One region of the Rhodobium gokarnense genome, then DNA from elsewhere that is predicted to be linked to it. Evidence: predicted binding sites of a transcription regulator. Region 1 holds the regulator's gene; each other region holds the start of a gene.

Region 1 (5,794 bases):
TGCCGAGCCAGGTGAGACCGTCGAGGATCGCCGCGACCGCCGCATCCGTGGAGCGCTCGCGGTCCGTGTCTTCGATCCTGAGCAGCATCCGGCCGCCATTCGCCTTGGCATAAAGCCAGTTGAAGAGCGCCGTGCGGGCGCCGCCGATATGCAGGAAGCCGGTCGGCGAGGGGGCGAAGCGGGTGATGACGGGCGAAACCATGAATTGCGTGCCTTTGCCGGTTCAACGGGAATCCGGCTCTGCGCCGGCGGCGATGGTGTAGCATGGCCCGATCGCGGACTGAAGACGAGCCGGACGGGGATGTCGGAGCGGCACGAACGCGGAGAAACGGACGAGCAAAAGACCGGCCGGGGCGCAGCAGACGTCCGGCGGCGGCGGAGACTCGGCCGTTATCGCGGGCCGGGCCGACCCCTTTGGCGCGGCCGGATTGCGGCGCGGTTGGACGTCGCAAGGCTCTGGCTCGGCGCACGGTTCCTGAATGAGATCGAGGCGGGCCGGGGGTTCTTGTGGCTGCCGGTCGGCATGGCCGTCGGCATTGGCATCTATTTCTCGCTGCCGCGCGAGCCGATGCTCTTTGCGCTCGCCGGCCTCGCTCTCGCCGCGGTGCTCGTCGCCCGCCGCCTCAGGGAAAGGCCTTTCGGGTTTCCGATCGCCGCACTCATTGCCGCCATGGCGGCCGGCCTCGTCATCGCCAAGGCGCGCACGGAGCTGGTCGCCGCGCCCCGGCTCGACCGGGAGATGACCGCCACGGTCATCGGCTGGGTGGAGGAGGCGGAGGAGGCAAGCGGCGGCCTGCGGCTCCTCATCCGGGTCTCCTCGATTTCCGATGTCTCCAGCCCCGACCAGCCGGACCGGGTGCGGATGTCGGTCCGCCATACCGGAGACATTCGGCTGCGCGCCGGCGATGGCGTCTCGGTGCGCGGCCGCCTTCGCCCGCCGCGCGGGCCCCCGATCCCCGGCGGCTACGATTTCGCACGGGCGCAGTATTTCGCAGGCATCGGCGCCACCGGCTTTGCCTATGGCGCCCCGAAACCGGCGGGGCCGGGGCTCGGCCCGCCGCCCTGGGACCTGAAGGCGAGGGCAATCCTCAACGGTGCGCGCGGCGCGGTCGCCGCCCGCATCCGCGACGTCCTTTCCGGCGATACCGGGGCCGTTGCCAGCGCGCTCATCGTCGGTCAGCGCCGCGGCATTTCGGAGGAGACGACCGAGGCGCTCCGGACCGCGGGGCTCGCCCACATCCTCGCCATCTCGGGCCTCCATATGGCGCTCGTCGCCGGCACCGTTTTCGGCGTGGTGCGCGGGCTCCTGGCGCTCTTTCCCGGGATCGCGCTCCGCCACCCGGTGCGCCAATGGGCGGCCCTGACGGCGCTTGGGGCCGGCGCCGTTTATCTAGGCCTGTCGGGGGCCGGAATCGCCACCCAGCGCGCCTTCGTCATGGCGGCGATCGTCTTTGCCGCGATCCTTGCCGGACGGCCGGCGTTGACCATGCGATCGGTGGCCGTCGCCGCGCTCATCGTCATGGTCTTGGCGCCGGAGGTCGTCGTCGGGCCCAGCTTCCAGATGTCCTTTGCCGCCGTCGTCGCCTTGATCGCCGCCTACGAGACCCTGTCGGAACGGCGCAATGCGACTGCCTTCGAGCGGCGCGGGATCGCCGGCCTCGCGTTAAAGACCCTCGGTTTTTATGTCGGCGGGCTGGCGCTCACCTCACTGATCGCCGGCCTTGCGACGGCACCCTATGCCGTCTTTCATTTCCAGAGGCTGGCGCCGCTCGGGCTCGTCGCCAATCTCGCCGCCATGCCGCTGGTCGCCTTCGTGGTGATGCCGCTCGGCGTCCTGTCGCTGATCGCCATCCCGTTCGGGCTCGACCCGCTCGTCCTGCCGGCCATGGGCTGGGGCATCGACCGGGTCATCGGCATCGCCGATTGGGTGGCGGCGGCCACCGGAACCGGATCGATCGTCGGCCGGGTGCCCGGCGTCGCCGTCCTTTCCGCAACGGCCGGCCTTCTCTGGCTGGCGCTCTGGAAGACCCGGCTCCGCCTCTTCGGCCTTGCCGGCATTGGCCTCGGGATGGCGCTGGCGCCCCTTGCCGCAACTCCGCACCTTCTCATTTCCGACGACGGCCGGCTGGTGGCGCTCCGCGGTCCCGGCGGAACCCTCCGCTTCGCGCCGGATACCAGGAACGATTTTGTGGTCGGCACCTGGCTGCGCGCCGACGGCGATCCGCGCCCAGTGGACGATCCGTCGCTCGTCGCAGGTGTTCTCTGCGACGACCTCGGCTGTGTTCTGGAAGGGGCAGAGAGGCAGGTCGGAATTTCGGGCAGGGGGCCGCCGACAAAGGAAGCCGCAGAACGATCCGGAGCACCGGCGTCGAATTGGGGTCAGGAGGCAACAGAACGGCAATACCCCAATGGCACCGGCCCACCAGAGGGTAGCCTCGCGGCGAATGACACGGGGGAAAGAGCCACCGCAAACGGCTCGGACTTGGCGCCGCAGCATCCGGAAACGACTGCCCCCGCCCGGCCGCCGCCGTCCGCTGTGACCGACCTTGCCGCCATCGTCGCCAAGGACCGTGCCCGCCAATTCTGGCGCATCGCTTTGGTGCGCCGGTCCCTCGCCTTTGCCGAGGACTGCCACGCCGCGGACATCATCATTGCGTCCTTCGCGGCGCCGAAAGACTGCGCCAGGCACGCCCTCGTCTTCGACCGGGCTGCACTTGCCCGCACCGGCGCGACCGCGATTACCTTCACCGGCGACGGGGACGCGCCCATCAGCATAGAGACGGCACTGTCAAAACTCCGCCGTCCCTGGCATCCGCCGGCACCACCTGAGCGGCGCTGACCGATGCCCGAAGCTCAGTAGCTCCGGAACAGGCCGACGAGCCTGCCCTGGATGCGCACCCGGTCGGGTCCGAAGATGCGGGTTTCATAGGCCGGATTGGCGGCCTCCAGGGCAATGGACGCGCCCTTGCGCCGCAGCCGTTTCAGAGTCGCTTCCTCCTCGTCGACGAGGGCGACGATGATGTCGCCGCTATTGGCCGTGTCGGCGCGCCGGATCACCACCGTGTCGCCGTCCAGGATGCCGGCCTCGATCATGGAGTCGCCTCGCACTTCCAGCGCGTAGTGCTCCCCGGCCCCGAGAAGGTCGGCCGGGACCGGAACGGAATGGGTGCGGTGCTGGATCGCCTCGATCGGGGTGCCGGCGGCGATGCGGCCCATCACGGGAATGGTGACCGAGCGGGCGTCGCTGTCGCCGGCCGGCTTGGCTGCGGCGGGCGCGCGACCCAGCGAGCCCTCGATGACGCTTGGATGAAAGCCTTTGCCGCGGCCGCTGGAAGCGAGACTGGGGGCGACCGACTCCGGCAGCTTGATGACTTCCAGCGCCCGCGCCCGGTTGGGCAGCCGGCGGATGAAGCCGCGTTCTTCCAGCGCCGTGATCAGCCTGTGGATGCCCGATTTGGAGCGAAGGTCGAGCGCCTCCTTCATTTCGTCGAACGACGGCGGGACCCCGGATTCCTTCAAACGTTCGTGAATGAACATCAACAGCTCGTACTGTTTCGGCGTCAGCATCGGTCGAACTCCGCAAGGTCCAAAGCGTGGTACAAACCACGAACGAAACATACACGTTCTATATGTGTTCCGCAACGGTTAAAAAATCGCTGATCTCGGGGAATTGCCCGAAAAGACGGTGTGTTCGGGCATCGCTCGCGGGCATTCGCGGGCAAGGGGATTCGCTTGCCCGTCAACGGCGACCGGCGCCTGGTGATGCAATTGGACGACAGTGCGGCGGCAAGCGCGCCCGAACCTGCAAACTTATTGCATTCAGAAACGAATTCCTTACACAGTTGCGGCTCGCTGGTGGGCGGCGGAAATCAGACGAATCGAGGCAGACAGACGGATGGCAAAGACGGTCCTGCGCAACATCGGAACGGCCGGGCTCCTGGTTGGAATCTTCACCATGGTCCCCGGCGGGCCGGTCCATGCCCAGAGCTTCCTCGACCGCCTGTTCAACCCGAAATATTACAAGGAAGACCGACAGAAGCCGGAGCCGGAGCGCAAGAAGGTGAAGGTGCGGATCAGTTCGCCGCGCTACTACACCTACAAGCCGGACAGCCAGCAGCTTTTTTCCTTTTCGGAACTGACGAAGGTGCCGGAGCGCGCGCCGGCACCGCTGGCGACCCTGCCGGAAGGGCCGGCGGCCGCGCCGGCGCTCCCCGGCGACGAAGCGTTGTCACTCCCGCCCGAGACGTCCGCGCCCGTCGAGACGGAAGCATCGGCCGTTCCGACCGAGGACATGGCCGCCCCGGAAGCGAATGCCGAGGACCTGACGGAAGCCGCGATTGACGACGCCGGTGATGCCGCTTTGCCGGAGACGACCGAGACCATCGGTGCGGCGGATGGCGTTGAAACGGCGCCGCTGCCGGACGTCGAGGCGGACGCTGCCGACACCATTTCCGAGGACGTGCCGGCGGCCGAGGCCGCCGATGCCGCGCCCGTCGACATGAGCGATCCGGGTGTCGCGCTCCTTGCCGCCGCCGCCGCTCTGAGGGGCGACGACGCCGCGTCCGGCGAGACCGTCGCGGCGCCGGCGGCCGTCGCGGAAGCCGATCCGGCGGCCGAAATCGGTCCCGCTGCCGATGCGGACGCCGCTGGCGAAACGCCGCTCGCCGCCGAGCTTGAGCCGGCCGCAACGCAGGCTGGCCCCGTTGCCGATGCCACCCCCACCGGGAGCGACGGCGTCGATACGGAACCGACCGGCTCGACCGTGACCGCAGCACCGGTCGAGACCGCGTCCCCGGCGATCGCCGAAGCGGTCCGTCCGGCCGACTTCGATGCCGCGCGTCCGCTGCTTGCCGACTTCAAGCTGCGTACGCTGCCGGAAGTGGCCAAGGCCATGAAGGCGCACTACGCCGAGGCTGAGCATTTCCTCTGGGTCGACGCGGACGGCGTCAACGAGAAGGCCGAGGCCGCGCTCGCGGCGCTGGCCAAGGCCGACCGCTTCGGCCTGCTGCCGGACGACTATGCGGTCGAGCTTCCGAACCTTGCGGAAAACGCCGACGAAGAAGCGCGCGAGCGCGAGTTGCTGCGCTTTGAATTCGCGCTGACCTCCAAGGTCCTGCTCTATGTGCTGGACGCCGAACGCGGCCGGGTCGACCCCAACCGCATCTCCGGCTACCACGACCTGCCGCGCAAGAAAGTCGACCTTGAAGCCGCGCTTGCGGACATCGAGGGAAGCGATGACGTCTCGACGGCAATCGCCTCGCACCACCCGGACAACGACACGTTCCGGGCGATGGTCGAAAAGCTCGCCGCCCTTCGTGCCGCCGACGAGGCGACGCGCGTCGAGATCGACCCGACCCTGCTCCTGAAGCCGGGTCAGTCGAGCGAGGAAGTCGCCAACATCGTCGCCGCGATCAAGGCTGAGGGTTCCGAGGAGCTTGCCGAAAATCACGCCGCGACGCTCGCCGCCTATGACGGCGGGCCGGACTACACGCCGGAGCTCGTCGCCCTCGTCAAGGACTACCAGAAGGAGCGCAAGCTGACGGTCGACGGCATCGTCGGGCCGAGCACCGTGCGCTCGCTGGTCGGCGTCAGCAATGCGGCCAAGATCGAGAAGATCGAGCTGGCGATGGAGCGTCTGCGCTGGCTGCCGGAGGCCTTCGGCCGCCGCCACGTCTTCATCAACCAGGCCGCCTTCACCGCCACCTACAGCGAGGAAGGCCGCGACCCGCTGACGATGCGCGTCGTCGTCGGCAAGAAGTCGAACCAGACCAGCTTCTTCACCGACAAGATCGAG
Region 2 (5,794 bases), on a different contig from region 1:
ATTCGATCCCGCCCCGGGACAAATGAGTATTATTTTACCGCAATGGCAAATGACTGGTTTTGAACGTTTTTTTGAAGAAAGCGCTTGACGGCGGGGCGTCGCTCCCGTACATCACGCGGCGATTGGCGGCGGCCGGCTCGGCCGCCTTTCGCGTTTTTCCCGTCAAGGGGACTGCGCGCCGACCGATAAAACCCGATCGAAACACGAAAACCAGGGCTGATCGCATGAAGACCTATTCGGCCAAAGCGTCCGAGATCGAGAAGAAATGGATCTTGATCGACGCCGAGGGCGCCGTCGTCGGCCGTCTTGCCGCTTTCGTCGCAAATCGTTTGCGCGGCAAGCACAAGGCGACCTTCACGCCCCATATGGACTGCGGTGACAACGTCATCATCGTCAATGCGGACAAGGTGGTGTTCACCGGCCGCAAATATACCGACAAAGTCTACTACTGGCACACCGGCTATCCGGGCGGCATCAAGGATCGCACCGCGCGTGAGATCCTGGAAGGCCGGTTCCCCGAGCGCGTCGTCGAAGCGGCGATCAAGCGCATGATGCCGGGTGGCCCGCTGAGCCGCACCCAGCTCAAGAACCTGCGCATCTATGCCGGCGCCGAGCATCCGCACGAGGCCCAGCAGCCCGAGGCCGTCGACCTGGCGAGCTTCAATGCCAAGAACAAGAGGAGTGCCTGAGAATGGCCGACGAAATCCAATCTCTTGAGGATCTGGGTACGGCACTCGGCACCACGCCGGTCGCCGCCGCCGAGTCCGAGGGCCCGGTCCACGTCCAGAAGCTGGACGCCCAGGGCCGCTCCTACGCCACCGGCAAGCGCAAGGACGCGGTCGCCCGCGTCTGGCTGAAGCCGGGCAGTGGCCGCATCACCGTCAACAAGAAGGACTTCACCGAGTATTTCGGTCGTCCGGTGCTGCAGCTCATCGTCCGCCAGCCGATCCTCGCGGCTGACCGCGACGGCCAGTACGACATCGTCGCCACCGTCTCCGGCGGCGGCCTGTCCGGCCAGGCCGGCGCGCTGCGCCACGGTATCTCCAAGGCGCTCACCTATTACGAGCCGGACCTGCGCGGCATCCTCAAGAAGGGCGGCTTCCTGACCCGCGACTCCCGCGTCGTGGAACGCAAGAAATACGGCCGCGCCAAGGCCCGCCGGAGCTTCCAGTTCTCCAAGCGCTAAGGCGTTTTGCGAGACTGCACGAATTGGGAAAGGGCCGCGCACCGCGCGGCCCTTTCTGTTTGTGTCGACCAAAATCCGATGGGCTGACAAATGTCAGCCCGTCGGCGCTTTTTCTTCCGGTTACAATCGGCGATGATTGATCGGAAAGCGGGCAAGATGTGGCGGACACATGGGACGACGACTGCGCAACAAACGCTTCAACGAGCGCCTCAAGGCCGTCGGCGGCGCCTTGCGGCTCGCCGGACTTTTCGTCATTTCATGGGCGTTCGTCGCACCGGTGATCGGTCAGGGCGACACGGAAAGGCTTTCCGACTGGTCCGTTTGGGTTTGGATTTTCGTCGGCTTTGCCCTACTTTTAGCGGAATGGATTGCTTTGGGTTTCCTGCGAGAAGAAGACTAGCATGACCCTTTTGCCACTTTGGCCGCCATTGCTATTGCTCGCCGCCGCAGCGATGGTGCTTGTCGGCATCTACATCTATAGCCGGCGCCTGGACCGCCAGGATCACTCTCGTTCCCATCACTGAGGCGAGGCCGAGGTTAGACCAAGCGAGCACAGTCACTTCTCCAACTGCGCAATTTTGGCCTGACCTACGACTCATACAACGCCGCCCCCGACATCAGCACGATGACCTTCGAGCCGACGCCGACGCGGGTGTAAAGGTCCTTGATGTCCTCGTTGTTGAGGCGGATGCAGCCGGACGAGACGTTGAGGCCGATCGACCAGGGCTCGTTGGTGCCGTGGATTCGGTAGAGCGTGTCCTTGCCGCCGTAGTGCAGGTACATCGCCCGCGCGCCGAGCGGGTTTTCCGGCCCGCCGGGCATGCCGCTGGCATATTTCACCAGCTTCGGATCGCGCTCGATCATGTCGGTCGGCGGTGTCCAGGTCGGCCATTCGGCCTTGCGCCCGATGGTGACGACGCCGGACCAGCCGAAGCCGTCGCGGCCGACGCCGACGCCGTAGCGGATCGCTTTGAAGCCGGGCTGGACGAGATAAAGGAAATGCTGGTCGGCATCGATGATGATGGTGCCCGGCCGCTCCGCCGTCTCGAAGTCGACGACCGTGCGGCGGAACCGCTTCGGCGTGCCGCCCTGCGCCGTCGCCGCCTCTTGGACGCGCTTCGGATTGTAGACGATCCACTTCTTGGAGACAGGATCCCAGTAGCGGGATGCCTCGGCGACGGCCGCGGCCGAAATCCCGGCAATGCCGAGGATCGCGACCGCAAGGAACGCAGCCCTCTTCAGCCGGGAGAGGGGGGCGGTGTGAGTTCTCTCGGTCATTTCAGCCACCCCTCGATGCGCTCCGCATTGTCGGCGACCCACTCGCCGGCGAACTCCGCCGGGTCCTTGCGCTCCGCGACGAGGGCGTAGGTCATTGCCGAGATCGTGTCGGTGTCGAGCTCCACATTGGCGAGCAGCTTGGCGACGTCGGGATGGGCCTCCTCCAGCGCCTTCTGGTAGTGGATGTGCAGGAACGAGACGTCCCAGGCGACCGGTGCCGACGAATTCTTCAGCCAGTCCGGGTCGTCAGACGGCGTGTGCACGATCCACTTCGTCGGGTCGTGCGCCGGCTCGTCCAGGAGCTTGACGTCGTGGAGCTGGAACAAATGGTGCGGCGCGTAGCAGTAAAACACCAGCGGTTTGCCAGTCGCCGCCGCCACGTCGATCATCGCCATCGCCACCGTCTCCTCGCCCTCAAGCAGCGTCATGGTGGCGTCGTAGCCGTAGCTCTTGGCGCGGATCTTCTCGATCCGGGTCGAGGCCCAGTCCTTGTCGCCGATCCAGACCTCGCCCTTGCCGTTGCTGTCGGTGTCGAAGATCTTGACCTTTTCCGGGTCGGCGAGGTCGGAGATCGAGGCGATGTGGTATTTCTCCGCCGTCGCCGCCGTCGTGCACATCCCTTGCGTTGCCGGCACGCCGTGCCGGTTCATCGCCACCGTCTTGCGGCCGTTGACATAGTCGAGCATCAGGGCGCGGTGGTTCGGCAGCCAGACCTCCGGATGGACCTGCATTTCTCCGCTGTCCATGGCCGCGAAAATCTCCTCGTTGGTGCCGGCCTTGTAGGCGACCGAGACGCCGAACTTCTGGTGGATGATTTCGCCGAGAACGTGCGCCGTCGCCTCGGCCGAGGACCAACTCGGCACGCCGATGACGATATCGGCGGCCCGCGCCGGGCCATGGGTCGCCAGTGCGGCCAACATCACCGCAAGTGCTGCAAGAAAAACGCGTCGTTTTGCCATCAGAGCCGCCATCTCCGTCCATAGCCGACATGCACCCGACCCGATCGACCGCCGGGTCCGGAGGTCACACGCTACAAACTACCGGGCGTAGCTCGAAGTTTCTACATGTTTCCATTTAGGGTGGTGGATCCAACGCGTCGCCGAGTGCGCAGCGCGCCTCCGGACTGTTCGAACGGGTCCGCGTGAGCACCCGTCGACGGCGCATGTGCGAACGGGCGATGCCGTGGCGGCGCTGCCACGAAAAGAGTCGACATCGACGCCGTGCAATGAGAACATATAGAGAACAAATAGGGCGCGTTGGATAACGAGATGGCGGGCGGTCAGCTTTTTCTCGATCTGGGCATGCAGGAGCGGCCGGATCTCCTCTATTTCGCCCTGCGCCCGAACGCCGGCGCTGCAGCGGCGATGCTCGACGTCGCGCGGCGATGCAAGGAGCGTCACGGCCTTTCGGAGCGCCCCTTCGGCGCCGATCGGCTGCATGTTTCGCTCGTGCCGGCGATCTCCGGGCGTGGCGTCCGCAGGGACGATGCCGCGGCGGCTGTTCGCGCCGGCGCCTGCGTCAGGGCGGCGCCGTTTCCGGTGGTCTTCGATCGCCTGTGCACCTTCGGCGGTGCGCAGAAGCGTCCCGTGGTGCTCTGCAGTCGCTGCCGGATCGCGGCGCTGGAGGAGTTGCGGCAGGCGCTGCGGGGCGAACTCGTGAAGGCCGGGCTCTGGCAGGGTCCGGCGCTGTTCCGGCCGCACGCCACCTTGTTGTGGGGCCGGCGGCCGGTGCCGGACACCCGCCTCGACGAGGCGATCGGCTGGCTCTGCGACGGCTTCGTGCTGGTGAAAAGCCTGGTGGGCCAACGCCGCCACGTCGACCTCGGGCGGTGGCCGCTCGACGGCGCGGACGGGTGAGGGCGCCCCGACCCGATCGTTCGCGCAGCCAGGCGGCTTTACAGCCGGCATTTGCAACGTCAGGATCGTTTGCCGCGCAACACCGATTATTGTGAGCCGAGAACCGTTGAGCACAAAATCCGGACCGCCCAGAACCGACAATGCCGTCCACGGTACCTCGCTCTATGGCGGCAGCCACGAGCCGGCCTATTGCGGCGCGCTCTCCTTCATGCGCCGGCGCTACAGCCGCGACCTCGACGGCGTCGACGTGGCGGTCTGGGGCGTCCCGTTCGATGCCGCCGTCTCCGACCGGCCGGGCGCCCGCTTCGGACCGCAGGGCATCCGCAAGGCGTCTGCCACCTTCTGCGGCGACCCGAACTACCCCTTCGCCTTCGACATCTTCGAGACGCTCGCGGTCGTCGACTATGGCGACTGCGCCTTCGACTACGCACGCCATGCCGAGATCCCCGGCCATATCCGCCGCCAGGCGAGCGAAATCCTCGATGCCGGCTGTCACCTGTTCTCCATGGGCGGCGACCACTACGTCACCTGGCCGCTGCTCCAGGCCCATGCCGAGCGCCACGGCCCGCTCGCCATCGTCCAGTTCGACGCCCACCAGGACACCTGGGACGACGACGGCGACCGCATCGACCATGGCACCATGATCGCCCGGGCGGTGAAGGAGGGGATCATCGATCCGGCCGGCTCGATCCAGATCGGCATCCGCAGCCACGCGCCGGACGATTTCGGCATCGAGATCGTCTATGGCGACGAGATCGAGACCCTCGGCGTCAAGGGCATCATCGACGCCATCGTCACCCGCGTCGGCGACCGCCGCGCCTATATGACCTTCGACATCGACTGCCTCGATCCCGCCTTCGCTCCGGGAACCGGGACGCCCGTCGCCGGCGGGCTGTCGAGCCGCGAGGCGCTGTCGGTCCTGCGCGGCCTCGGCGCTATCGAATTCGTTGGCGGCGATGTCGTGGAAGTCGCGCCGGCCTATGACCACGCCGACGTCACGTCCTTGGCGGCCGCGTCCATCGCCCAGACCTATCTCGGCCTCCTTGCCGAGCGACGCCGCAACGGAAGCTGACGCCGATCCCCCGCGACAGGATTTTTGCCGCCGGGGCACTGGCGGCGGCGGTGCTGCTGGCGTAAAAGGCGCCGCGAGAAAGACATTTCCCGACAGTCAGATGGAGACGGCAATGGTCGAGAGTATCCGCATCGGCGTTTTGGGCGCGTCCGGTTATACGGGCGCCGACATGGTGCGCCTTGCCGCCCGCCACCCGCGGATCGAGATCGCCGCGCTGACGGCCAATACCCATGCCGGCAAGGAGATGGCGGAGGTGTTTCCCCATCTCGGCGTCCTCGACCTGCCGACCCTGCAGAACTGGGAGGAGGTCGACTGGGGCACGGTCGACGCCATCGTCTGCGGCCTGCCGCACGGCACCACCCAGGACATCACCAAGCAGATCCTGGCGGCCCATCCGCGCAC
Region 3 (5,794 bases), on a different contig from region 1:
TGGTTCGATCTGGTGGGGGCTTAAGAGGTGCTTTCGTGGGATTGAGTATCCGTCATCGCGAGGAGCCGTAGGCGACGCGGCGATCCAATGCCGCTTGCTCGGAGTGCGCGGCTTTCTGGATTGCCGCGTTCGCTTCGCTCACTCGCAATGACGTATTTCGGATAATATTGCTTGTGCGTTTGGCGCCCTAAAGCCGCCTGACAAGATAGCGCACGGTCTTGCCGCGGTTGGAGAGATGTGCCTGCCCCGCCTCCTCGAAGCCCAGTTTCGCGTGGAAGGCGGCGGAGCCGGGATTCGGCGGTTCGAGATTGACCTCACAGCCGATCACGGTGCGATCTGCGGTGCGCGCTCTTCGAAAGAGTTCCTCATACATCTGGCGGCCGAGGGCCCGGCCCTTCTGCCCGGCGGAAACGACGATCCGGTCGACATAGACGAAGCGCGGAAACCGGTCGGCGAACCAGGCAAAGTTCGGGTTCTCGTAGCCGGCCCGCTCGTCGAACGCGATCAGGAAGCCCGATGACGGCGGAATGTAGCCCGCAAGGAACGCGTCGGAGACGAGGTCGTGCCATGCGGCTGCCGTCAGCAACGAGGTTTCGCGGCTGTGGTCGTTGTTGAGGGCGAGCAACGCCGCGTGTATATCGGCGTCGGCGGTTGCGATATCGCGGATTCTGGACGCCATCGTGCCTGCTGTTCTTACTCGGCCGCGATGACGAACACCGACCAGACCCATTTCGCCTCGGCGTCTTCGGAGGCCGTGCCGTCGCCGGTGTCGTAGAGCAGCCAGGCCGGGCCTCGGCCGCCGATGGCGAGCGGCGTGCCGTCCATCTCGATCGCCAGCACCCAGTCCCTGGCCGCACGGTCGGCGGGGCTGAGCGTGACGCCGTAGCCGTCGAGGGCAAAGAGCGTGACCGTGGCGTCGTCGGCGACGCCGGCGGCGTCAAGCACGTCCTTCAAGGGCGGCCCGGATGCGGTCACGGGTTTTGGCCAGGGCGCGGCCTTGGCGGTGACGGTCCGCTGCGGCAGGGCCTTCAGGGCCGCCCGGTCGAAGGCGAAGGCCTTTTCGAACTCCTTGCCGTGGAACTTGAAGAAGGCGTCGCGAAACGGATCGAACCCCGGTCGGTTGCTGGTGCCGACCTTACCGATGACGGTGAGCGTCGCCGGCGCCGCGTCGTCGGCGCGGGCCGGCGCGTGCAGCATCAGGACCGTCGCGACGGCGGCGAAAAAGACGAAGACTCTCATGGCTGGCTTTCCTCCCCCGGCGTTCTTTTGCCCGGGCAGGATGACAGGGCGGCCGCGAATGGGAAGGGGATTTGCGCCAAGCCGTCCGCCGGCGAGGGCCGGCACGCATCATTTCTTGGTGAGGTCGACCTTGTAGCCCATGTTTTCCGCGTTGGAATAGGAGCAGTTGGCGCAGATTTCGTGCTTTTTCAGGTAGCCATCGCGGCGGGCTTTCGCGGCTTCGTCGGAGCGGTAGGCGGCCAGAAAACCGCCGTCCTTGATGTTGGGCATCGCGACCTTCTGGTCGTAGTCGATGCAGCAAAGGCCGAGGGAGCCGTCCCAGAAGACGAGGGTGGCGGCCACCGGCTCGTCGCAGAGCGGGGAGACGGTGTTGGCGACGTTGCGGCGCAGTTCCGGCGATTTCGGGATGAACCGCTCGGCCGTCCGCTTTTCCTCCTCACTGGTGTAAGTGCCGGAGGAAAAGGTCTTGAAGCGGATGCGGTCGATGCCGATCTCCTTTGCCCAGGCGGTGATGTCGTCGACCTGGTGCTCCGAATAGGCGGTCAGAAGTGTCTGCAGAATGCACAAGGGGTTTTCGGCGCCGAGATGGGCGCGGGTGCGCATGAACATCTCGATGTTGCGCTTGACCTGGTCGAAGTTCGACCGCACCCGGTAGGCTTCCTGGGCCTCCTTGTCGAAGCCGTCCATGCACAGATAGACGCGGGAGAGGCCGGCGCCGATCAGCTCCTCGGCGAGCCGCTCCGACAGCTTGGTGCAGTTGGTGGACAGGAACGTCTTGTGGCCGGCGCCGGAGGCGCGCGCGACGAGGCGCGGCAGGATCGGGTTCAGCGTCGGCTCGCCGGAAAAGTTGAAGAAGATCTCCGGCTTTTCCGCCGCGCCCTCGAAATCGCCGATGATGCGCTCGAAGGTCTCCATCGTCATCATGCCGCGGCGGCGGGTCATGGCGATCGTCACCGGACAGACCGGACAGCGCAGATTGCACGAATTGGTGACGTCGATGACGATGATCTTCGGCGCCTCCTTGAAGGCGGACAGCGGCAACACGTCCGGCTCGCTGGTGGCTTCGCCGCTTTTCAGCCGCAGTTCAGGCTTCGTCATTATCGCACCGTTGGCAGTCATGGCTGGAGTTCCCCAGCCATATAACATTGCAAAGCCAATGGTAAAGGCGGGCACATCCTTACGCCTGCCGGGTGCGCCGCCGGGCGAGGCCGTGTCGGCGGCCTTCGTCCCTTGAGATGTTTACATTTCGTTCCGAATCCTTTTGTTGCCGCACGGACGCGCTATAGTTCCGAATCAGATGACCAGAGATTCCAGATACCAGCACGCACAGCGCCCCGACCTTCGCCGGAGGGCCCGCTGATGGCCGGCGCCAGCGAACCGGTCGCCGGCGGCATTGCCGCGCGGGCGCTTTCCGCCCGCGGGGGCTGGCCGGAGTACCTTGCCGACCTCAACCCGGAGCAGCGGGCAGCCGTCGAAGCCCTCGACGGCCCTGTGCTGGTGCTTGCCGGCGCCGGCACCGGCAAGACGCGGGTGCTGACGACGCGCATCGCTCACATTCTTGCGAGCGGGCGGGCCTGGCCGAGCCAGATCCTTGCCGTCACCTTCACCAACAAGGCGGCGCGGGAAATGCGCGAGCGGATCGGCCGGCTGGTCGGCGGCTCGGTGGAGGGCATGCCCTGGCTCGGCACGTTCCACGCCATCGGCACCAAGATCCTGAGGCGCCACGCCGAGCTGGTCGACCTGCGCTCGGACTTCACCATCCTCGACACCGACGACCAGATCCGCCTCATCAAGCAGGTGATCCAGGCCGACGGCCTCGACGACAAGCGCTGGCCGGCGCGCCAGTTCGCCGGACGAATCGACCACTGGAAGAATCGCGGGCTTATGCCGGAGGACCTTTCCGAGGGCGAGGGCCGCACCTTCGGCAATGGTCGCGGGCGTATCCTCTATGCGGCCTACCAGGAGCGGCTGAAGACGCTGAACGCCTGCGACTTCGGCGATCTCCTCTGCCACGTCATCAAGCTGTTCCGGAAGAACCACGACGTCTTGGCTGACTTCCAGGGCCGGTTCCGGTTCATGCTGGTCGACGAGTATCAGGACACCAACGTCGCCCAGTATCTGTTCCTGAGGCTCCTCGCCCAGAACAATCCGAACCTTTGCTGCGTCGGCGACGACGACCAGTCGATCTATGGCTGGCGCGGGGCGGAGGTCGACAACATCCTGCGCTTCGAGCACGACTTTCCGGGCGCGACCGTGATCCGGCTGGAGCGCAACTACCGCTCCACCGCGCATATTCTGGGTGCGGCCTCCCACCTCATCGCCCATAATGACGGGCGGCTCGGCAAGACGCTGTTCACCGAAGCCGACGACCCGGACGCCGACCGGGTCGCGGTGCGGGCGTCCTGGGATTCGGAGGAGGAGGCGCGCCAGATCGGCGACGAGATCGAGGCGCTGCAGGGCAAGGGCCATTCGCTCGACCAGATGGCGATCCTCGTTCGCGCATCGTTCCAGATGCGCGAGTTCGAGGACCGGTTCGTGACCCTCGGCCTGCCCTACCGGGTGATCGGCGGCCCGCGCTTTTACGAGCGCATGGAGATCCGCGACGCGCTCGCCTATTTCCGCGCCACGCTGCAGCCGGCCGACGATTTGGCGTTCGAGCGCATCGTCAACAAGCCGAAGAGGGGCCTCGGCGAGGTCACCCTGAAGCTGGTCCACGAGCAGGCGCGGGCGCGCAACATCCCGCTGATGCAGGCGGCGAGCGACCTCGTCCAGACCGAGGAGATGCGGCCGCAGGCGCGCAACTCGCTTGCCGGCGTCCTGAAATCCTTTTCCCGCTGGCGCGATCTCATCGAGACCCTGCCGCACACCGAGCTTGCCGAGATGATCCTCGATGAGTCCGGCTACACGGAGATGTGGCAGAACGACCGTTCGCCGGACGCGCCGGGGCGGCTGGAGAACCTGAAGGAACTCATCCGCTCCATGGAGGAGTTCGACACCCTGCAAGGGTTCCTGGAGCACGTCTCGCTGGTGATGGACGCGGACCGGGCCGACGGCGCCGATGCCGTCAATCTGATGACGCTGCATTCGGCCAAGGGCCTGGAATTCGACACCGTGTTCCTGCCCGGCTGGGAGGAGGGCCTGTTCCCGCACCAGCGCGCCCTCGACGAGGGTGGGCGCTCGGGGCTCGAAGAGGAGCGGCGCCTTGCCTATGTGGGCCTGACGCGGGCGCGGGACCGCGTCCACGTGTTCTTTGCCTCCAACCGGCGCATCCACGGCATGTGGCAGTCCTCGGTGCCCTCGCGGTTCCTCGACGAGCTGCCGGCAGAGCATGTCGACGTCGTCGAGCAGAACACAAACTATGGCGGCTATGGCGGCCGGCCCTACGGCGCCAGCCGCTTCGACAAGGCCGAGGCGTTCTCGTCAAGCAGCTATACGACCCCCGGCTGGCAACGGGCGCAGAAATCCGGCCGCCCGCAACGTCCGCCCCAGGGCCGGGCACCGATGATCGAGGGCGAACTGGTCGCCAAGAGCGTCACGGCGACCGAGAGCCTTTTCTCGGTCGGTGAGCGGGTCTTCCATATGAAATTCGGCTATGGCGCGATTTCCCAGATCGACGGCAACAAGCTGACCATCGATTTCGAAAAGGCCGGGCGAAAAAGGGTGCTGGATTCGTTCGTGGAGCGGCATTGAGGACGGTGCTGCGGTGGTCCCGCTAGCGGTCTTCTGGACCGCTCGCCAAGAGCACCGCCGTCACCCCGGACTTGATCCGGGGCCTATTGCCCCTCTCGGCACGGTATGCCGGTCGATGGTAGGACGAGGGCGTGGTCCGGAGATCGGCCGTGTGAAGGGCCGATGCGGGCTACAATGTTGCGGCGGGCAATGGATCCCGCCTCTCCGCTTCGTTCCGGCCGGGATGACGGAAATGGAAGCTGGGCGTATGGAAATCCGCGCCGAGCTGGTCGCCCTGGATTGCTTCGCTGCGCTCGCAATGACGGTCTATTGCTGATTCATCAATAGTTTCAGAGTCATTGCGAGGAGGCCGACAGGCCGACGCGGCAATCCATAAACGGCCTCGACACGTGCCAACCGCAATAGCCGCCTCACAACGTCAGAACGAACTCGTCATATTCCTTCGACACGGACCTGAGCAGATCGTCGATGGCCGCGGTGGAGCGGGCAAGGCCCTCTTTCCGGTTCTTTTCCGCCTTCTCCTTGGCGAGCAGCTCGGCATAGAGCGGCTCGATCGTGTTTGTCAGGATGTCGCGGTCCGGCACCCTTCGGTTGGAGTGGTAGCCGACGATGTTGCCGCTGGCATCGAAGGACGGGGTGGCGTGGGCGAACACCCAGTAGTAGCGGCCGTCCCGGGCCATGTTCTTGACGTAGCCGAAAATCTCCCGGCCGTCGGCGATGGTGTCCCAGAGCAGCTTGAAGACGGCGCGCGGCATGTCCGGATGGCGGATGATGTTGTGCGGCTGGCCGATGAGTTCCTTCTCCGAATAGCCGGCAACATTCAGAAAGACGCGATTGGCGTAGGTGATCCGGCCCTTCAGGTCGG
Region 4 (5,794 bases), on a different contig from region 1:
CGAATTGGACGATCCGATCAAGATCAGGGTTTGGGCGAGGACTTGGGGCGAGATCATCCAAGAGGCGGAAGGTCGGCTTACCTTCTACAAGCGGCGCCTTGAATATCAGGCGAACGACGAGGAAGCGCTGCGATACCTTCGCACGATCAATGCGGATTATCTAAGCGATGAAGTCAAAGAACGCATCTCTGCGCTTGATGCGGAAGAAGAAGCCGCCGCAGATTAGGCGCCGGCCGACGGGATTGCTCAGAACGGGTCTGTTACTCACCGGACTTCAGTCTTTTGGCATTTGCTCTCTAGCTGCCAAGCATGACGCCGAGCGTTGAACACCGGCTAATATACGCCCGCAGAGTAGAACTCAACCCCTCACTCCCCCGCCAAAATCTCCCCCTTCAACCCACACAGATCGATCACCTTCACCGTCTTCTGCTTGTAGGTGCCGTCCATGCACGAGGTGTTGAGGTCTTTGGCCTGGCCGAAGGCGAGGCGGCAGCCGTTGGGGGAGACGGCGAGGTTTTCGGTGAAGCCGGCGGCGAGTTTTATGGGGTCGCCACCCGGCGGGACCAGAAAAATGCCGGAATCGCCGATGCCGCCGTCGCGGTCGTATTCGCGCTTGTCGAGGGCCCAGCCGAGCGCGGTCTTCACCACGCGCGAGGACTTCATTTCCGGCAGGCATATTTCTTCCACCGCGCCCTTGCCCGGCACAAGCCGCCAGACATGGCGGCACTCCGCGCCGCGTTTGGTGCGGGCGAACACGAGATAACTATCGCCGTCGACGGAAATGCCCTCCGGCTTCACGTTGCCCTGGCTGAACGGCAGGGGGATCGCCTGCCCGTCCGGCGTCATCAGCCGGCCCGGATCGGCCGTGCGCCGGCGCCCCAGGTTAACGATGCCGTCGCCGGGTCTCAGGGGCACCAGGATGTGCTCGTCGAGGCCTTCCGGCCTTTTTTCAAAGCCGCAGGTGAAGGGGTTGAAGACCTGCCCCTCCTCTTCTGCCGAAAGCGGCGTCTCGGCCATCGCTCCCGGCTTGCCGAAGAAGAACGTTCCCTCTTCGCCGTCCGGCTCGACCCGATAAGAAATCATGCCGCCCGCATAGCAGGGCTTGGTGAGGTCGCTTGTCGCCAGAGTCTTCTCGCCGCTGTCCGACCAGACGGTCAGCGGAAAGGTGAAGGCAGCCCAGGGGTTGTCCTTGTCGGCCCGCTTGGCGTCGTACTCCATGCGCTGGAACAGCAGCCGGTCGTTGTCCATCCAGAAGAGGCCGTAGTCGACGAACGGCACCTTGGTGTCCGTCATCCAGTGCTTCGGCGGCTCCCGGTCGCAGGCGCCGACGAGGAGGGCGAGGAGAAGCGCCGGCCAGAGGCGACGGGCAATAGGGGACGACATGGCGAATTCCTTCGCGAACGGGACACGGTCTTGGTTGGGACAGCCGGAACGCTAGTCCCCTCCCCGGCCCCTTTCACTGAAATCGGTCAACCGGTTCCCACCCTTGCGAACAAAACCAAAACAACGTTTCGTGAGGCCATGGATGCCCCGACCGATTCGCCCGCCGATCCCCTCGCCGGCCTCAACGCCGAACAGCGCCAGGCCGTGGAGCATGGTGGGGGAAAAATCGCCGGGCCCCTGCTGATCATCGCCGGCGCCGGCACCGGCAAGACCAACACACTCGCCCACCGGGTCGCGAACCTCATCGTTGCCGGCGCCGATCCGCGCCGCATCCTGCTGATGACTTTCTCGCGCCGCGCGGCGGCGGAAATGACGCGCCGGGTGGAGCGCATCGCCGGCGAGGTCATGGGACCGAAGGCAACCGTCCTCACCGAGGGCCTCACCTTCGCCGGCACCTTCCATTCGATCGGCGCCCGGCTCCTGCGCGAATACGCCCCTGCGGTCGGCCTCGACCCCAACTTTTCGATCCACGACCGGGAGGATTCGGCGGACCTGATGAACCTCGTCCGCCACGAGCTCGGCCTTTCCCAATCCGCGACCCGGTTTCCGAAAAAAAACACCTGCCTGCAGATCTATTCGCGCACGGTGAACGCCGAGGCCGAGCTGCAAGCCGTGCTCGACAAGCACTTTCCCTGGTGCGCGGGCTTTGCGGAGGAGCTGAAAGCCCTCTTCGGCGCCTATGTGGCGGCCAAGCAGGCGGAGAACGTGCTGGACTATGACGACCTCTTGCTGTGGTGGGGCGAGATGTGCGCGGAGCCGGCGCTGGCGGAAGAAATCGGCGGGCGCTTCGACCATGTGCTGGTCGACGAATACCAGGACACCAACCGCTTGCAGGCGCGGATCCTGACCCGGCTGAAGCCGGACGGGCGGGGCGTCACCGTCGTCGGCGACGACGCCCAGTCGATCTACGGGTTCCGGGCCGCGGAAGTGCGCAACATCCTCGATTTTCCTGACCTCTTTTCGCCGCGCGCGGACATCGTCACGCTCGACCGTAATTATCGCTCGACCGACGCGATCCTGGAGGCCGCCAACGCCGTCATCGCCGAGGCCCCGGAGCGCTTCACCAAGAACCTCTGGTCGAGCCGGACCTCTCTCGCCAAGCCGCGCATCGTCACGGTCAAGGACGACGCGGGCCAGGCCGATTTCGTCTGCGAGAGCGTGCTTGCGGCGCACGAGGAAGGCACCGCCCTGAAGCACCAGGCCGTGCTCTTTCGCGCCTCGCACCATTCCGGCGCGCTGGAGATCGAGCTGACAAGACGCAACATCCCGTTCGTGAAGTTCGGCGGCCTCAAATTCCTCGATGCCGCCCATGTCAAGGACGTGCTCGCGGTCCTGCGCCTCGCAGAAAACCCGCGCGACCGGGTCGCCGCGTTCCGCGCCTTCCAGCTCCTTCCCGGCATCGGCCCGACGAGCGCCGGCGCCGCGCTGGAGGCCATGGGCCAGCTCGAGGACCCCGCCCTCGGCCTGCAGCTCTTTCGCCCGCCGAAGAGGGCGCAGGCCGACTGGCCGGCCTTTGCCGAGCTCTTCTCACGCTTGCGCGCAAAACCCGGCTGGCCGGCGGACCTGGAAGCCGTGCGCCTGTGGTACGAGCCGCATCTGGAGCGCCTCCACGAGGACGCGCGGATGCGCCGGGCGGACCTTTCCCAGCTCGAACAGATCGCCGGCAACTATCCCTCGCGCGAGCGCTTCCTCACCGACCTCACCCTCGATCCGCCGTCGGCCACCAGCGACGAGGCCGGCCCGCCGCTCCTCGACGAGGATTTTTTGATCCTTTCCACGATCCATTCGGCCAAGGGCCAGGAATGGTCCAACGTCTTCGTCCTCAACGCCGTCGACGGCTGCATCCCCTCGGACCTTGCCGTCGGCGAGCGCGACGACATCGAAGAAGAACGCCGCCTCCTCTATGTGGCCATGACCCGCGCCAAGGATTCTTTGGCCCTCATCACCCCCCAACGCTTCTACGTCCAGGGCCAACGCGGCGACCGCCACGTCTATGCGTCAAGGACGCGGTTCATCCCGGAGGGGATTCTGGGGCGGTTCGAGCAGGGGGCCTGGCCGAGGGCGGAGACGGCGGGGGAGACGGCGCCGCGAGGGGCGGTGCGGGTGGATTTGAAGGGGAGGATGCGCGGGATGTGGGGGTAGGAAAGAAATAGGACATAGTGGCGATCGTTCGTTAAATAAAACCCCGACTATGTTGGCCTCGCACTTTGATCTAACCCGACCTATGTCTAAACAATAAGCCTATAGGTGATTTTTTTAATTCTTTGTGCGCACCCTTCAACTCTCTGAAACGGGCTGGAATCTGGCGTAACTTCGGCACATCGATGAATTGATTGACGCAGAAGCTGGCAGCGCCGAACGTCGGCGTGCCAGTGACAATCGACGCAATGTCAATAGCACCTGCGACGAGCATTGTCCCAATATCGTGTCCCGCGAACTTTACCGTTTTACGCCGAAGCGACTGTACTTCTTTTGTGTGCTTTTCAAATGCATCTCTAATATTCTCAACAATCTGATCGCTTGCCCTAAAAAAATTATTCGGATTGGCTTGAGAAAGCTCATCTACGCCTTGAGAAAGAACCGACCGGATTTCTTGAAATGCACCACTCCGACGCATCTCAATTATCGCCTCAGGAGGAATGTTGCCAAGCCACTTTTCGTCCGAAGTCGACGCATGTTGCAGGCCCTTGACCATGTGTAGATGAACATCACTTTCTGGCTCTACGGCAGAATTGTATTCCAGTTTCCAATTGAAGTATTCCCACGACGTCGGAGCATCAACAATTGGTACGCCACCAAGATATCTGCTCTTGAAAAGCAAATCGGTAGCCTGACCCATTCTTCCAAAACACTGGATCGCGACCATCGCACCGGCATCTAAGGCACTTCCAAACGTGCCCGACCAGTCAGTCTCGATAGACCGCCTGATTTGGCTCTCCAAGTCTTCGGTCCATTCGGTATCAAAGAGAAGCCGGCTGGGCTCCACGAGCGAACTAACGACTTGATCCGGCGTATTTAAGGGCTCTACAAACTCCCACAGCTCGGTTTCTTCGGTGAAAGTTCTCCCAAACAACCTTGATGCGTGTTTGAGAGCGTCGGCGGCAGCAACGCTTTGTAAAAATTCATTCTCATCCGCATCAATAGTGGACTTAAATGGAACCAGCGTTACGATGGGGACACCGACGTCAGCTTCCGCAAGATTCTTATACTGAAGCACATTGAGCGCATGCTTCACTAATAAGAATGCCTTATTTGCAGGCTCGGCGTGCTGAAAAATAGGGCGGCTGTGTAAAAACGGGTCTGAAAGAACAATCGTATCGATATATAAACTTAGACTACTCGATATATTATGTTTATGACTAGGGAATAAATCGCCCCCAAAAACACCTTTTGTTCCCCGAAGGTCTTGGAGGTGGTAGTACGCTGAATCAGCTACGTCTTTCCAGAAACTCTCCAGAAACTCTATTATCCTTGGCGCATTATCTGAAACATCATCGACAAATTCTTGACTGCGAATCGCTAAGCTTGCAAATTCATAAGCATTCAACCCACGATCATCAGCTTCTTTTTTCAAAAATCCTAAATTTTTTTCAATAGTTTCAAAATAATAGGAAGAAATATCAAATAAAGATATCGCTTGCTTGGCTTGCTCCCTTTCATGAACATGCGCTGCCATAAGCGCCATCGAACGAATTCGTCCGTCGACGGTATCTAAATCGATGGTTCCATTGGGGCGATATCTGATTTTTTCCAAGCTTTCTTTGGTCTCTTGCCAAAGATGTTCAGAAATGTGAATTTTCCCCTCTTCTGCCATCAGCTTTAAAACGTTTAGACGCCATTGCATTTCCGCCTCAGTTTCATCATTGGATTCGGCAGCCATGGAAATACCTCATCGACAATTTGTTGTCATATGCCCAAATCGCCTTTTGTCTTGCAACCAACTTGAATCCAATAATTCTTTGAAACGCTGTCGGCGAAGACGAATAAGAACAATTTATCGATTAGATTTGTGGTAATCAACTGGGACACACTGTTAGCGGCCGCAATCGCAAATAAACGCCTGATGCCTTCGATTGTCGATTGGTACGGCCTCCGCCTCCCCTCCCCTTGACCCGACTAAGCGAACACGCCACAGCTCGGCCTTTGCGCTGGGGAGAACTCTGTGACCGCACACTCCAAAAACACCCCCCCCAACACCATCCTAGAACCCGAACGCCACATCGACGTCATCCACGAAACGGACGTCCTCGTCGTCGGCTCCGGCCCCGGCGGGCTTGCGGCGGCGCTGGCCGCGGCGCGGGCGGGGGTTGGAGTGACGCTGGTGGAGCGGTTCGGGTGTTTCGGGGGGAAT

What was found. Region 1 encodes LexA, which represses DNA repair genes until DNA is damaged. Its sites were predicted from a motif close to TGTTCNNNNTGTGTTCNG; they were not measured.
Region 2: the regulator LexA is predicted to act here: its motif matches at 3,692-3,709, upstream of M2319_RS21390 (2'-5' RNA ligase family protein).
Region 3: the regulator LexA is predicted to act here: its motif matches at 2,476-2,493, upstream of M2319_RS06715 (ATP-dependent helicase).
Region 4: the regulator LexA is predicted to act here: its motif matches at 1,489-1,506, upstream of M2319_RS19225 (ATP-dependent helicase).

What each region holds. Positions count from the first base shown of each region.
Region 1 is NZ_JAOQNS010000011.1:3,317-9,110, forward strand. It holds gene gltX (glutamate--tRNA ligase) at 1-202, opposite strand, end outside; gene M2319_RS17330 (ComEC/Rec2 family competence protein) at 440-2,839, shown strand; gene lexA (transcriptional repressor LexA) at 2,854-3,567, opposite strand; gene M2319_RS17340 (L,D-transpeptidase family protein) at 3,896-5,794, shown strand, end outside.
Region 2 is NZ_JAOQNS010000016.1:31,266-37,059, reverse strand. It holds gene M2319_RS21420 (PaaI family thioesterase) at 1-26, shown strand, start outside; gene rplM (50S ribosomal protein L13) at 225-689, shown strand; gene rpsI (30S ribosomal protein S9) at 692-1,186, shown strand; gene M2319_RS21405 (hypothetical protein) at 1,356-1,586, shown strand; gene M2319_RS21400 (L,D-transpeptidase) at 1,775-2,473, opposite strand; gene M2319_RS21395 (ABC transporter substrate-binding protein) at 2,461-3,423, opposite strand; gene M2319_RS21390 (2'-5' RNA ligase family protein) at 3,721-4,320, shown strand; gene speB (agmatinase) at 4,427-5,392, shown strand; gene argC (N-acetyl-gamma-glutamyl-phosphate reductase) at 5,505-5,794, shown strand, end outside.
Region 3 is NZ_JAOQNS010000003.1:314,668-320,461, reverse strand. It holds gene ligA (NAD-dependent DNA ligase LigA) at 1-24, shown strand, start outside; gene M2319_RS06730 (GNAT family N-acetyltransferase) at 188-730, opposite strand; gene M2319_RS06725 (molybdopterin-dependent oxidoreductase) at 694-1,239, opposite strand; gene M2319_RS06720 (radical SAM protein) at 1,348-2,337, opposite strand; gene M2319_RS06715 (ATP-dependent helicase) at 2,599-4,929, shown strand; gene M2319_RS06710 (PAS domain-containing protein) at 5,340-5,794, opposite strand, start outside.
Region 4 is NZ_JAOQNS010000012.1:202,345-208,138, forward strand. It holds gene M2319_RS19215 (ATP-binding protein) at 1-226, shown strand, start outside; gene M2319_RS19220 (hypothetical protein) at 367-1,383, opposite strand; gene M2319_RS19225 (ATP-dependent helicase) at 1,522-3,585, shown strand; gene M2319_RS19230 (MCP four helix bundle domain-containing protein) at 3,656-5,323, opposite strand; gene M2319_RS19235 (FAD-dependent oxidoreductase) at 5,606-5,794, shown strand, end outside.